One region of the Streptomyces sp. NPDC050988 genome, then DNA from elsewhere that is predicted to be linked to it. Evidence: riboswitches for the same ligand, from Rfam matches in the RefSeq annotation. Region 1 holds a riboswitch; each other region holds the start of a gene.
The links. Region 1 has a riboswitch for cyclic di-AMP ahead of ACIBEI_RS45065 (transglycosylase SLT domain-containing protein). Riboswitches for the same ligand answer to the same signal wherever they lie in the genome.

Region 1 (3,397 bases):
GGGGCGGGGCACCGGGAGATGGGACCCGGCGGCGGGCGACGGGCCGGTTGACCGGGGGCGGGGGAGCGGGCAGGGCATGGCCAACTGTTCGCCTTCGCCTGCGATTTGCCTCCGATCGGCCGACGGATGGTGCCTGTGACGACCTCTGTGCCTGACGAGATACCGGACGACGTCCGGTTCCCGTCGAGTCGTTGGGGCGTTCGATCCGTATTCTCTGATCATGGCCGCACCGATCGCATATTCACTCATCGCCACTGACCTGGACGGGACGTTGTTGCGAGGCGACGACACCCTTTCGGACAGGTCACGCGCCGCGCTGGCGATGGCAATCGGGAGAGGTGCCAGGCACCTCGTGGTGACGGGGCGCCCGGCACCTCGCGTACGCCCCCTGCTGGACGAACTGGGCAGCCGGGGACTGGCGGTGTGCGGTCAGGGGGCGCAGTTGTACGACGCAGGCGCCGAGCGCATGGTGTGGTCGGTCACCCTCGACCGTGAGCTGGCCGAGACGGCGCTCGGCAAGATCGAGGCAGAGGTCGGGGACCTGTACGCCGCGGTCGACCAGGACGGGGTCGACGGCCTCACGCTCATCGAGCCGGGGTACGAGATGCCGCACCCGACGCTCCCCGCGGTACGGGTCCTGCGCCGCGACGACCTCTGGACGGAACCCATCAGCAAGGTGCTGTTGCGCCATCCCCTGCTGTCCGACGACGAGTTGGCGTCCGCGGCCCGCGGAGCGGTCGGTTCCCTCGCCACGGTCACGATGTCCGGCCCCGGCACAGTCGAACTCCAGCCATGTGGAGTGACCAAGGCGACGGGTCTCGCCCTGGCGGCCGAACACCTCGGCCTCACTCCCGCCACCACGATCGCTTTCGGTGACATGCCCAACGACATTCCGATGTTCGACTGGGCGGCCCACGGCGTCGCGATGGCCAACGCCCACCCCGAACTCCAGGCGGTGGCCGACGAGGTGACCCTCTCGAACGAGGAGGACGGCATCGCGGTGGTACTGGAACGGCTCTTCGGCTCGCGGTCCTAGTTCTGCGTCAGGGGTCTGCGTCAGGAGAAAGCCGGGCGTGCCCGCGGAGAGGTCGGTCTCCCTCGCCGCGGGCACACCCGGCACCGTTTCCCTGGCCACGGGCACGCCCGGCACCGGTCGGCCCGATACCGCCCCGGTACCGGCCCGAAACCGGCCCGCTCAGTAGGCCCCGAAGACGTTGTCGATCGAGCCGTACCTCGCGGCGGCGTAGTTGCACGCCGCCGTGATGTTGGCGACCGGGTCGAAGGGGTCCATCGAGGTGCCGGCCACGTGGTAGGCGTTGAAGGTCGGGTCGATGGTCTGGAGGAGCCCCTTCGACGGCGTACCCGCGGCCGCGTTGGAGTCCCAGTTGTTCATGGCCCGCGGGTTGCCCGACGACTCGCGCATGATGTTGCGGTAGATGCCGTCGTACGACCCCGGGATGCCCTGCTGGGCCATGATGTCCAGCGACTCCCTGATCCAGCCGTCGAGGTCGTTCGTGTACGTCTTCGCGGCGGCGGGGGTGACGGCGGACGCGGTGGACGCCTTGGTGGCAGTGGCCGTCTTTGCCGAGCTCTGGGCGTTTTTCGTGCCGACCGTCAGCTTGAGGCCTGGGCGGATGACCGCCGGGTCGTCGCCGATGACCGCGCGGTTGGCCTTGTACAGGTTCTGCCAGCCGCCGCTCGTGGAGTGCTTCTTGGCGATCTTGGTCAGGGTGTCGCCCGCGACCACCTTGTAGGTGATGAGCGAGACCTGCGGGACCGCGGCTGGTGCGACCTGGGCGGCCTGCGTCGGCTGTGCGGCGTGGGCGCCGGTCGCGCCCACGATGGGGAGCGCGAGCGCGGCTCCGCCGGTTCCCGCGGCGACGATGCCGCGCGTGAGGGTGTTCATTCTGGTGCGGCGGTGCTTGCCTCGTGCGGCCATGGCGCGTTTCCTCTCCGACGCCTGCGAGGTGAGCTGTCGGGTTCGGGCGGGAGTTGCCCGGCCGCATGGTGCACGCGGCTTCACCCCGAGCCGTTCCGGAATCCGGACCGGCGGCCTACCTGGGTCCCCCGCTCCTGCCGTACGCGAGTGAATGGGTGGTTGGGATCTCCGGGCGGCGGCAGGATTAGGCGGTCCATCCGGAGTGACGTGAACGTATGCGAGAGCACATGCCGTGAACAAGCCCAGAATTCACATGGAGATGCCATTTGCCTGTTCGGGGCAGATGGTAATTCTTGATCCATTCGGAAGGTGAAGTTCAACTTGCTTTGAGCAAAGGTGAATCGACCGGCTCCGCAAAGCGGCCGTCCCGAGCGGACGTGACCCAATTCACGTGCACAGGTGGGGAATTAGGTGCGCCACGTGCCTAATACGGGCAAGTCGGGCGGAGTCGGGATGTCCGCCCAGTCGGCATAAGGGACTACTTGTCCAGAAACGTTCTCTCTGCTCTTCGAGGTGCCGGAGAGTTCAGCCTTCTGGGTTCCAGAGAGTGAGTACGTCACGCAGTTTCTGCCGGTGGCTGTCGATCCAGTTCCGGGGAAGATCGACGGGAACGCACACCGGGGCCATGGAAATCGTGTCGTCCTCCACGATCACCTTGTGGCAATCCCGTTCTCCCGTGAGCCGAATGGGAATCGACGGGTCCTCGCTCCACCGTCATCAGCGGGTGCCGGCCGAGGACCGTGATCCTGACCGAATTGCCCTCCTCGTCGGCGAGGAGCGCGAGGTCCGTCGGGCCGGTGCGGTGGTCGGCCGGGAGGTCGGCGTCGCAGAGGGCACAGACGAAATGGGCGTCCTGTACGGAGTTCCACTCGGCGCAGGACGCGCAGCGGCGGTAGGTGACGGGTTGCTCGCGTACGTGACCGCCCGGCCGGACGAGGTCCTCGCGAAGCCCAACTTCCCGGCGGCGCGCACCGGTTTCCCGTCCGCGCAGGCCACGTGCTCGGAGCGGCGTGGGGCCAGGCGCAGGGTCACGGAGGCGTCGACGACGAAGGTGAACGGCTCGTCGAGTTCGTCGGCGGGGCTGGCGGACAGGAAGGCGTCGAGGTCGGCCCGGGTCCGGATCCGGGTGCCGCCCGCGCCGGGCCGGACGGCCTCCCTTATGTCTTCGGGCCCCACATAGACGTACGCGGTCATGGGGCCCGCACACGCGTTCTCGGTCATTCGGGGAGCGTACGAGTTCACCCCGCGGTCCGCGGAATCCTTTTCTCCCAGGTGCGGTGGAACACCACCTCGTCACCGTCCTTGCAGATCACCTCGTTCGAGGTGATGAAGTCCGCCTCGTCGCAGGTGGTTTCGGAGTGCGCCTCGACGCTCGCGTCCCACGGCAGGTCCGGCCGGTGCAGCCGGACGAACCAGTCCGAGCGGGCCCGGGCCGACAGTGGGTCCGACTCGACGATC
Region 2 (3,397 bases), on a different contig from region 1:
TCGTGCACCTCAGGTTCGCCTTCGACGCGGGCGCGGTCACCGAGGTCCTCACCGTGGCCACGGCCGCCGCGCTCGCCGTCGGCATCAACCGGCTCGTGGTCCGCGGCAACGCGCGCCTCGCCACCGCCCGCGAGATCGCCGAGGCCGCCCAGTGGGCCGTACTGCCCGAACCGGCGGCGCGGATCGGCGGCCTGGAGATCGCGGCACGGTACGAGGCCGCGCAGGAGGGCGCGTTCATCGGGGGAGACCTGTACGCCGTGCAGGACACCCCGCACGGCGTACGGCTCCTCGTGGGCGACGTACGGGGCAAGGGCATGGGAGCGGTCGCCGTCGTCGCCGTACTCATCGGGGCCTTCCGTGAGGCCGCCGAGCAGGAGGCGAGCCTGGAGGCGGTCGCGCAGCGGCTGGAGCGGGCGCTCGCGCGCGAGGGTGTCCGGCGCGACATCATCGCGGTCCTCGAGGACTTCACCACCGCCGTGCTCGCCGAGATCCCGCACGGCACCCCCGTCGTACGCCTCGTGAACCGCGGCCACCCCGGGCCCCTTCTGCTGTACGGCGACGGAGAGGTGCGTACGCTCGCCGCGCCGGAGCCCGCGCTGCCGCTCGGGACGGGGGAATTGGGGACCTGGCCCGACCGCGCCCAGGAGGAGGCCTTCCCGGGCGGGACCATGCTGCTCTTCCACACGGACGGGCTGTCCGAGGCGCGGGACCGGCGAGACGTCTTCTACGATCCGGCGCGGCGGCTGTCCGGGCGGGTTTTCCCCGGGCCCGACGCGTTGCTCGCCGCGGTACTGGACGACGTCCTGCGGCACACCGGGGGCGGGGCGACCGACGACATGGCACTGCTCGCGGTGCGGCGGCCGTGAAGGTATGGCGGGAGGGCGCGGTCGTGGTGATTGCGTGACGGTCGTGAGTGCGGCGGCCGTGAGATGCGTCGCTCTTTCGGCGGGCCATATCACCGTTCGTAGTCGAACGGCGTCCCTCCGCTCAACAACTGACGCACCATCAACAGGGCTCCCGTTCCTGAATGTCGATCAACTCGCCCGATTTACCCCGCTCATGACCTGTAAGTCCAGGCCAAGAGCCGTAACGATCATCAGGAACAGCTTGGAATCCGGTGCCCGGGTCTATTAACGTTCGATAACGCAGCGCGGTCGTCCCAGCCGTCACAAGAGTCGGCTCCGTGCGCACGCGCCGAATCCCGCAAGGGAACCGGGGAACCACCACTTGGGGTGAATCGCTCGTCTTCGCGGTGTAGCGCACCGCGGTTGACGCGCGTAGGAGACCTTCCTGCTCCGAACCCGTCAGCTAACCCGGTAGGCGAGAAGGAAGGAAAGGAGTGCGCCTACGTGGCGTCCAACCGGTCTGCCCTCACACCCTCGTTCGTTCCGGATGAGTTGACGGGTGAGTCCTCGGGTGAGAAGAAGCCCGACACATTCGCCTACGGCGCTCGTAAGGACGAGGAGACGTGGGAGGTCTGGAATCCCAGCGCGGAGACCGTCCTTCCCGTCCGCGGCCGGCACCGCGTCGCCAAGCAGCGCGGCGGCGGACTCGCCCGTAGCTCGACCGTTCTGGGCGTCGGCGTCATAGCCGCAGTCGGCGCGGGTGGCATGGCCACCGCGCAGACCGGCAAGCCCCCGGTGTCGATCTCGATCCCCGACCTGCCGAACGTCGGCTCGCCGTTCTCGGAGGACGACGCCCCCGAGGGCTCCAGCACTCCGATCACCGCCGTCGGCCTCACCGCAGCCGACGCCGAGGAGGGCAACTCGGACGCGGGTGAGGCCCTGCGCGCCCGCATCATGCTCCAGGCCGAGCGGCAGCAGGACCAGGTGGACCGCGAGGCCCAGCGGGCCGCCGAGGCCGCCGCCGCGAAGAAGGCCTCCGACCAGGCCGCGAAGGAGCGGGAGGCCGCCGAGGCCAAGGTCGCCGCCGCCAAGAAGAAGGCGGACGAGGAGGCCAAGGCGAAGGCCGAGGCCGCGCGCCTCGCCGAACTCGCCAAGCAGTTCACGCTGCCCACCTCCTCGTACACGATCACCTCGACCTTCGGACAGTCCGGTGCGCTGTGGTCGTCCGGTCAGCACACGGGTCTGGACTTCGCCGCTCCCACGGGTACCCCGATCAAGGCCGTTCACAGCGGCACGATCAAGGAAGCCGGCTGGAACGGCTCGTACGGCTACCGCACGGTCCTCGAACTCGACGACGGTACGGAGATCTGGTACGCGCACCAGTCGTCGATCGGTGTCAGCGTCGGGCAGAAGGTGAACACCGGCGACATCATCGGGCGCGTGGGCGCGACCGGCAACGTCACCGGGGCGCACCTCCACCTGGAGGTCCACACCAGCGGCGGCGACGGCATCGACCCGATGGCGTGGCTGCGGGGCAAGGGGCTCACCCCGTAAGGGCTCAACCGGAAGAGCTCACCCGGTAAGAAGGGCCTGAGAGGTTCCTGGGTGCGGAATACGGCCGTCCGGTACGGCCGTTGATCCACCCATGACCTCTCTCCGCAAGCTGGGTTCGTCCGATCTCGAAGTCTTTCCGCTCTCCCTCGGCGGCAACGTCTTCGGCTGGACCGCCGACCGGGCGCGGTCCTTCGCCGTGCTCGACGCGTACACCGCCGCGGGCGGGAACTTCGTCGACACCGCCGACACCTACTCGGCCTGGGTGCCGGGCAACGAGGGCGGCGAGTCGGAGACCGTCCTGGGCGACTGGCTCGCCTCGCGCGGCAACCGCGCCGACGTCGTCGTCGCCACCAAGGTCGGTGCGCACCCCCGGTACAAGGGTCTGTCCGGGGCGAACATCAAGGCCGCGGCCGACGCCTCCCTGCGGCGGCTGAAGACGGACCACATCGACCTCTACTACACCCACTTCGACGACCCGTCCGTGCCGGTCGAGGAGATCATCACGGCCCTGGACGAGCTCGTCCGCGCCGGCAAGGTGCGCGCCATCGCCGCGTCCAATCTCTCTCCCGAGCGGCTCCAGGAGTCCCTCGACCTCTCCGACCGCGAGGGCCTCGCGCGGTACGTCGCGCTGCAGCCGCGGTACAACCTCGTCTCCCGCGACTCGTACGAGGGCCCGCTCCGGGACGTCGCCTCCCGGGCCGGTCTCGCCGTCGTCCCCTACTCCTCGCTCGCCTCGGGCTTCCTCACCGGCAAGTACCGGGCGGGCGCCGTCGTCGACAGCGCGCGGGCCGGGTCCGCGGGGGCGCATCTGGAGTCGGAGCGGGGGCCGCGGGTGCTGGCCGCGCTCGACGAGGTCGCGCGGGAGCGCGGGGTCGAGGTCGCCACCGTGGCTCTGGCCTGGCTGTCGTCCCGGCCGACCGTCGTCGCGCCCATCGCCAGCGCTCGTACGGTGGAGCAGCTTCCGGCGTTGTTGGGGGTGGCCGGGCTTGCCCTCACGG
Region 3 (3,397 bases), on a different contig from region 1:
GACCGTCGTCATGATCAGGTCGTCGAAGTCCAGCGCGTTCGCCTCGCGCAGACGGGACTGGTACATCGCGTAGGCCTGGGCGAGGGTCTTCTCGAAGCCGTCGGCGGCCTGGGCGGCGAAGTCCTCCTCGTCGATCAGCTCGTTCTTCAGGTTCGAGATCTTGGCGCTGAACGACTTGGGCGGGAAGCGCTTGGGGTCGAGGTCCAGGTCACGGCAGACCAGGGCCATGAGGCGCTTGCTGTCGGCGGCGTCGTAGATCGAGAAGGAGGAGGTGAAGCCGAGCTGCTTCGACTCGCGCCGCAGGATCCGTACACACGCGCTGTGGAACGTCATCACCCACATCGCGTTGGCCCGCGGGCCGACGAGCTGCTCGACGCGCTCCTTCATCTCGCCCGCGGCCTTGTTCGTGAACGTGATCGCGAGGATCTGGCCCGGGTGCACCCTGCGATCGCCCAGGAGGTGGGCGATGCGGTGCGTGAGCACACGGGTCTTGCCGGAGCCGGCGCCGGCCACGATGAGCAGCGGCGAGCCGTGGTGGACCACCGCCGCGCGCTGGTTCTCGTTCAGCCCGTCCAGGAGCGCGGCCGGGTCCACGTGCGGGCGGGGGGCGCCGTCGCGGTAGTAGCCGTCCCGGCTCGGCGGCACGTCGAAGCGGCCGCCGAACAAATCGTCCGGAACCGGCTCCGACTCCGACGCCTCGCCCTCGGGCGGCGGCGGGGGCTCCTCCTCGTGGGCCCGCGAGGGCTTGAGGTCCGCCAGGAAGCTGTCATCAAAGAGGCTGCTCATCGCTCTCCGAGTCTAGGCGTCCCCACTGACAGCGTGCCGCCACCTTGGAAACTCGGCGGGCTCGCTCCGCGGGCGTGCGGGTTTCCGTGGCTGCTCGCCACGGGGGCTGTCACTCTCCGGTGGGGGCTTGTGGCAGTCCGCGATCAGATGGTCGACCTGCGGCTTCACGGGAAGTCCCTGGGGGTCGTATCGCGGGTGCGGGTTCGTTGTGGCTTGTCGCGCAGTTCCCCGCGCCCCTATCGGGGCGCCCCCAAGGGGGCGCTCCAGCAGGCCGGGCTTCATCGAGTGGACAACTCGGGCCAGACCCATCTGAATTGACTACCGAGAGTCGACCTCAAAGCTAAGGTCACGAAAATGTATCGGGCATATCGCACATCAAACTTCACAGGGGCCACACGAGTTAGCTAAATTTTATGTGGGCCGCACGACCCGCACCGGCGAACACGCCGGGCCGAGCGGCCCCCGCCGAGTCCGGCAGGTCCTCGTGGCCTACGGAGCCGGGGACCCACCGACCTTGGGGTGAATCGGTCCAACTCCCTTCGGGGAAACGGACCGTAGGGCAAACCTTCCGGAGCACCCGCCCGAACCCGACAGCTAACTCGGTAGGCGGACGACGGAAGGAGACGCCCTCGTGGCGCCACACCGCAGGTCCCGGCCCCCCAGCCCCATGGGCATACGGACTCCGGCCATCGCCACCGCGGCTCTGACCTCGGTGGCCCTCCTCTCCCAGACGGCGAACGCGTCGCCGTCCGAGGAGCCCAGGCCGAGCCTTGAGGAAGTCGAGAAGAAGGTCGGCGACCTCTACCGCCAGGCGGAGACGGCCAGCGAGAAGTACAACGCGGCCAAGGAGAAGACCACCAAGCAGAAGAAGCGCGTCGACACCCTCCTCGACGACGTGGCGCGCCGCACAGAAAAGCTCAACGACGCGCGTGAGGAACTCGGTACGTTCGCCGCCGCGCAGTACCGCACCGGGGCCGCCGCCCCCGACACCGCCTCCCTCCTCCTCGCGGACAATCCGCAGGACTACTTCGACCAGACCCAGCTGATGGACCGGCTCACCAGCCGCCAGAAGCAGTCGGTCGACGACTACGTGACGCAGCAGACCGCCACGACGGAGAGGCGGCAGGAGGCGTCCGAGAGCCTGGAGACGCTCACCAGGACGCAGAACTCGCTGAAGACGTCCAAGGCGGACGTCCAGCGGAAGCTCGCCACCGCGCGCGACCTCCTCTCCAAGCTGACCACCGAGGAGAAGGCGCGGCTCGCCGCGATCGAGCGGCAGAAGCAGGAAGAGGCCCAGCGCAGGGCGGACGAGCTGGCCCGGCAGCAGGCGGCCGACGCCGAGCGGCGGCGCCAGGAGGCTGCGCAGGGCACCGGGACCTCCACGGGCTCCGGCAGCACCTCAGGGACCTCCGGGTCCGGCTCCGCCGCCTACACCGCCAAGGCCGACAAGGCGCTCGCCTTCGCCCGCGCCCAGATCGGCAAGCCGTACGTCTGGGGCGCGAGCGGCCCCGGCTCGTACGACTGCTCCGGCCTCACCCAGGCAGCCTGGAAGGCCGCCGGCGTCACGCTCCCGCGGACCACGTGGGACCAGGTCAAGGTCGGCACGACGGTCTCCGTGAACAGCGCCCAGCCCGGTGACCTGGTCTTCTTCTACGACGACATCAGCCACGTCGGCATCTACATCGGCGACGGAATGATGATCCACGCGCCCAAGCCGGGGGCGTACGTCCGCGAGGAGTCGATCTACTACATGCCGGTCCACAGCGTGGTGCGCCCGGCGTGAGGGGCTTTTCGTAGATCTGAGTGGAAATGGGAGAGGGCACACGCGCGCGTGTGCCCTCTCCCATTTCCACTCAGGCTCCTGGGTCCGCTCAGGTCCAGAGCACCGCGATGAAGATGTTCACCGTGGTCAGCCCGCCGACCAGGCCGAACAGGCTGTTCTCCACCTTTTCCTCGTCCCGTTTCACGTACACGAGGCCGAGGATCACGACCAGCAGGGCCAGCTTCACGCCGATCTTGATGTTGTTGACGGTCTGGTCGTCGGCCTGGTTGAGGCCGACCAGGATCGCGCCGGTGACCAGCATGGTCAGCGCGCCGTGGAGCATGGCGGGGCTGAAGCGGGCCGTGCCGTCGCTCATGGCCTTCAGCTGCGTGAGAAAGCCGCCGAGGAGGGACGCGATGCCGATGATGTGCAGGGCGACGAAGACATGAATGAGTACGTCCATGGGCCCGGACACTAACCAAACGCCTCCGTACCACCGCACACCGCCCCCGCCCGCACACCCGGTCCCGCCCGCCCCGCACACCCGGCCCCGCCTGCCCCACGCACCGGGCCCCGTCGGCCCCACGAGCCCCGGGCAGCTCCCGCGCCCCAACCCGGCGGAGCCCATAGCACCGGTTCGCCGCCCGTTTCCACACAATCCGCGCATCGGTCACCGCACCACGTCAAGTCGGCGGCCCCGGGCCCGGATCGCGGTCGTACCCGGTCAGCTCATGTCCGAGTCCCACCAGTTCCGTACATGCCGTTACCCCCGCCGCGGTCCCAGGTTTAGCGTCCTTCACCAGGTGACCGGCTCCCCACCACCGCCCGGGTCAGGGGCGGCATCCGGAC
Region 4 (3,397 bases), on a different contig from region 1:
CACAGCGGGACCGTACTGCATGGCCGTCTCCTTCCGACCGTCGCGCCGGCGCTATATCGTCCGGCGTCACGCCGACCGTAGAGGACAAACCGGCCCCCCGCCCAAATACGGTCGGCCGTCGCAGAGTTCACCGCTTCGAGCGACAGATATATGCATATCTCGGTGGATCGGCACCGCGAACGCCGAGGTAGTGGCACTCTGGCGCAAGCACCAGTCCGGGACCGTACTCGAAGTCATCCGCTTCGTGTCGGACTCCGGTCCCGTGGGAAAGGGACGACCTCGCCATGGCAGACCACCAGGAAGCATCCGTCACTCTGCCGAGCGATCCCGCCTCGGTCTACGCCGCCCGCACATACGTCATGAACGTGCTGGCCGAATGGGGACTTCCATCCGACACGGAGGCGGCCGACACGGTCCGGCTCATCGTCTCGGAGCTCGCCACCAACGCCGTACAGCACACGTTCGGGCAGTCGCCCACCTTCACGGTGGACATCGAACTCGACCGCGACGAACAACTGCGCATCGGCGTGACCGACAGCCACCCGCGCTTCCCGAAACGTTTGCCCGCGGCCGTCCAGCAGGACAACGGCCGGGGCATGGTGATCGTCCGCTGGCTGACGGCCGAGTGCGGCGGCAAGCTGACGGTCCGGCCCACCAGAGAGGGCGGCAAGACGGTCTCGATCATGTTGCCCTGGACGGCGCCGGTGCAGCCCGTGACGGCGGACTGAGCGCCGTACCCGCGCCGTCGAGGTCGGTGCCGCGCTCGCCCTGCTCGGCGTCGGGCTCGTCCTCGTACCACCGGTGGCGCGAAGGTGCCCGCTAGTCCTCGTCGGCGGAGCCCTGCATCAGGTGGGGGATGAGCGCCCACAGCCCCGCGCAGACGACCAGGGTGGTCGCACCGGCCGCGATGCCGCCCGCCCGGCTCGTCGCCACGTCCACGACGAGCAGGACCGAACCGGAGAGGGCGAGCGCGAGCACTCCGAGCCCGATCTCGGCCAGATGCGAGGACGCCTTCACGACCTGAGGCTTGGCGCCCTGCTGGAAGAGCCGGCGATGCAGCGCGGCGGGGGCGGTGAAGAGGGCGGCTGTCAGTACGGAGAGCAGCAGCGTGACGACGTACGTGGTGCGCTGGAACAAGTCCAGGGAGGGGAAGCGCGGGGTGAACGCGAGGGTGAGCAGGAAGGCGAAGAGGATCTGCACCCCGGTCTGCGTGACCCGCAGTTCCTGGAGCAGTTCGTTGAAGTTGCGGTCGGCGCGCTCAAGCCGTGTCTCGTTGCGCTCCTCGTGGTGATGAAGGTCGCCCATAAGTGAAGGAGTAACCACTCTGCGGCGAATATCACGCACCGGGCCCCGGAAGGTGGCCGCGGCGATCACCGCGGCCACCTCCTGGGCGGGTCACCTGACCCGGCCGTACCAGACGCTCTTCGTCCAGATCTTCTGGAGCTTCACCACTTCCCCGGTCTTCGGGGAGTGCCAGATCCGTCCCTTCCCGGCGTAGATGCCGACGTGGTACACGTTCCGGCCCGAGTGGAAGAAGACCAGGTCTCCCTGCTTGCGGTTCGAAGCGGAGACATGGTTCGTCTTGTTGTACTGCGCGGCGGCCGTACGCGGCAGGGACTTGCCCGCCTTCTTGAACGAGTAGAGCGTGAGGCCGGAGCAGTCGAAGCGCTTGGGCCCCACGGCTCCGTACTTGTACGGGGAGCCCTTCTTCGAGGCTGCTACCTGGAGTGCCTTCGTCGCGGGTGTGGCCGCTTCCGCGCCGGACGTGAATCCGGGGGCCACGATGCCGCCGCCGACAGCGGCGATGGTGAGAGCCGATGCGGTACCGGCCCTGCTGAACAGCGACGGGACACGATTGAGCGCAGTCATGCGCAACCCTTCGTCAGCCGCCTGTGAAGGATGACCTGTCGGATTCGGGCTGGCGAAGTTGCCCGGCCGCTGACGCGGCTTCACCCCAAGGGCTGCTCGGCCCGGTCATGGCGTGACCGTTCCGGCGACCCGTCGTGCCTGGGTCCTCCACTCCTGCCGATCCACTTCTGTCGACCGGTCATCCGGGCGGCGGCAGGACTCGGCGTCCGCCCGGATCGCCCCGCCGCTTGTGGCGGGGGCTTGTCGTCGGAAGGGATCTTGACGCACGGATGTCCCAAAAGCCGAGCGGAATCGGCGATTTGTGGGCTTACTCACCACTCACCCGTTCGGGTGGACAGCCATTCCCACGGGAGGGCGTCGAGGGGGTCGACGACCCTCGTACCAGCACCGGAACGTCTTATTCCGTACGGAGGCTACGCGTGTTGCGCAACCTCCACGGGCCTGTAAAAGCAGCCCTGACTACGCTGTTCGGTGGTACACCTTTCGGTCCGTTTGAACCCTGAACCGGACGTTCCGTCAGATGCCTGCGTGACGCCGGGTCGGTGGCGGTACGTCAGCTGTCGGAGCGCGGCGGTAGCGCGATCCGGCCCGCTCGGCGCTCACCGTCGAGGACGCGCAGCGCCCGCGCCAGGGTCGGCGCGTGCACCTCGTGCTCGCCGCGTTGGTGCATCAGGGCCAGCGCGTCACGCAGCGCGGCAGCCTTGCCGACCAGGGCCTGGGCGGCCCGCAACCCCCGGTAGGTGTCCCCGGAGTGGGCCGGGTTGATCCGGCCGAGCAGGTCCACCACTTCGAGGTAACGGTCGATCAGCTCGGCCTCGGCACGCGTCAGGGCCGGCAGCGGCGGCAACTCGGGTGGGAGCATCGGCCGCTCACCTCGCGCCGGGTGCACTCTGGGTGGACTTCCGGCTCGCGACGATCCGGTCGACCAGTCCGTACTCCAGTGCCGCCTGCGCGTCCAGGATCTTGTCCCGCTCGATGTCCGCACCGATCCGCTCCCGGCTCTGGCCCGAATGACGGGCGAGCATCTCCTCCAACTGCTCACGGGTACGCATCAACTCGTCGGCCTGAATGGCCAGGTCGGACGCCTGTCCCTGGACGGGCTCGGAGAACGACGGCTGGTGGATCAGCACGCGGGCGCCCGGCAGCGCGTACCGCTTGCCCGGTGTGCCGGCCGCGAGCAGCACCGCCGCGGCCGACGCCGCCTGCCCCAGGCAGATGGTCTCCACCTCGCAGCTGACGAACTGCATCGTGTCGTAGACGGCCGTCATCGCGCTGAACGAGCCACCGGGCGAATTGATGTAGAGCGAGATGTCCCTGTCGGGCGCCTGGTACTCGAGGTGCATGAACTGGGCCATCACGTCGTTCGCCGACACATCGTCGATCGGCGTCCCGAGGAACACGATCCGCTCCTCCAGCAGCTTCGAGTATGGGTCCATGGTCCGGCTCCCCGAACTGGTGCGTTCGGTGAACTCGGGCAGGACATAGCGGGCGGACGGTCGGGTCATGACACACGCTCCTCCGGGAGAGG

Region 2: another riboswitch for cyclic di-AMP. It lies ahead of ACIBEI_RS25165 (M23 family metallopeptidase); the one in region 1 lies ahead of ACIBEI_RS45065 (transglycosylase SLT domain-containing protein).
Region 3: another riboswitch for cyclic di-AMP. It lies ahead of ACIBEI_RS40475 (NlpC/P60 family protein); the one in region 1 lies ahead of ACIBEI_RS45065 (transglycosylase SLT domain-containing protein).
Region 4: another riboswitch for cyclic di-AMP. It lies ahead of ACIBEI_RS10450 (C40 family peptidase); the one in region 1 lies ahead of ACIBEI_RS45065 (transglycosylase SLT domain-containing protein).

The regions. Positions count from the first base shown of each region.
Region 1 is NZ_JBITFQ010000041.1:33,870-37,266, forward strand. Features, by position in the region: gene ACIBEI_RS45060 (HAD family hydrolase) at 221-1,036, shown strand; gene ACIBEI_RS45065 (transglycosylase SLT domain-containing protein) at 1,196-1,939, opposite strand; cyclic di-AMP (ydaO/yuaA leader) riboswitch at 1,943-2,107, opposite strand; gene ACIBEI_RS45070 (DUF5959 family protein) at 2,465-2,593, opposite strand; gene ACIBEI_RS45075 (hypothetical protein) at 2,616-3,119, shown strand; gene ACIBEI_RS45080 (CocE/NonD family hydrolase) at 3,178-3,397, opposite strand, start outside.
Region 2 is NZ_JBITFQ010000012.1:22,836-26,232, reverse strand. Features, by position in the region: gene ACIBEI_RS25170 (PP2C family protein-serine/threonine phosphatase) at 1-866, shown strand, start outside; cyclic di-AMP (ydaO/yuaA leader) riboswitch at 1,183-1,338, shown strand; gene ACIBEI_RS25165 (M23 family metallopeptidase) at 1,350-2,399, shown strand; gene ACIBEI_RS25160 (aldo/keto reductase) at 2,491-3,397, shown strand, end outside.
Region 3 is NZ_JBITFQ010000031.1:107,388-110,784, forward strand. Features, by position in the region: gene pcrA (DNA helicase PcrA) at 1-786, opposite strand, end outside; cyclic di-AMP (ydaO/yuaA leader) riboswitch at 1,240-1,411, shown strand; gene ACIBEI_RS40475 (NlpC/P60 family protein) at 1,418-2,569, shown strand; gene ACIBEI_RS40480 (hypothetical protein) at 2,658-3,011, opposite strand.
Region 4 is NZ_JBITFQ010000003.1:490,257-493,653, reverse strand. Features, by position in the region: gene ACIBEI_RS10465 (helix-turn-helix domain-containing protein) at 1-21, opposite strand, end outside; gene ACIBEI_RS10460 (ATP-binding protein) at 285-728, shown strand; gene ACIBEI_RS10455 (DUF6328 family protein) at 820-1,305, opposite strand; gene ACIBEI_RS10450 (C40 family peptidase) at 1,396-1,869, opposite strand; cyclic di-AMP (ydaO/yuaA leader) riboswitch at 1,873-2,084, opposite strand; gene ACIBEI_RS10445 (hypothetical protein) at 2,423-2,731, opposite strand; gene ACIBEI_RS10440 (ATP-dependent Clp protease proteolytic subunit) at 2,739-3,374, opposite strand.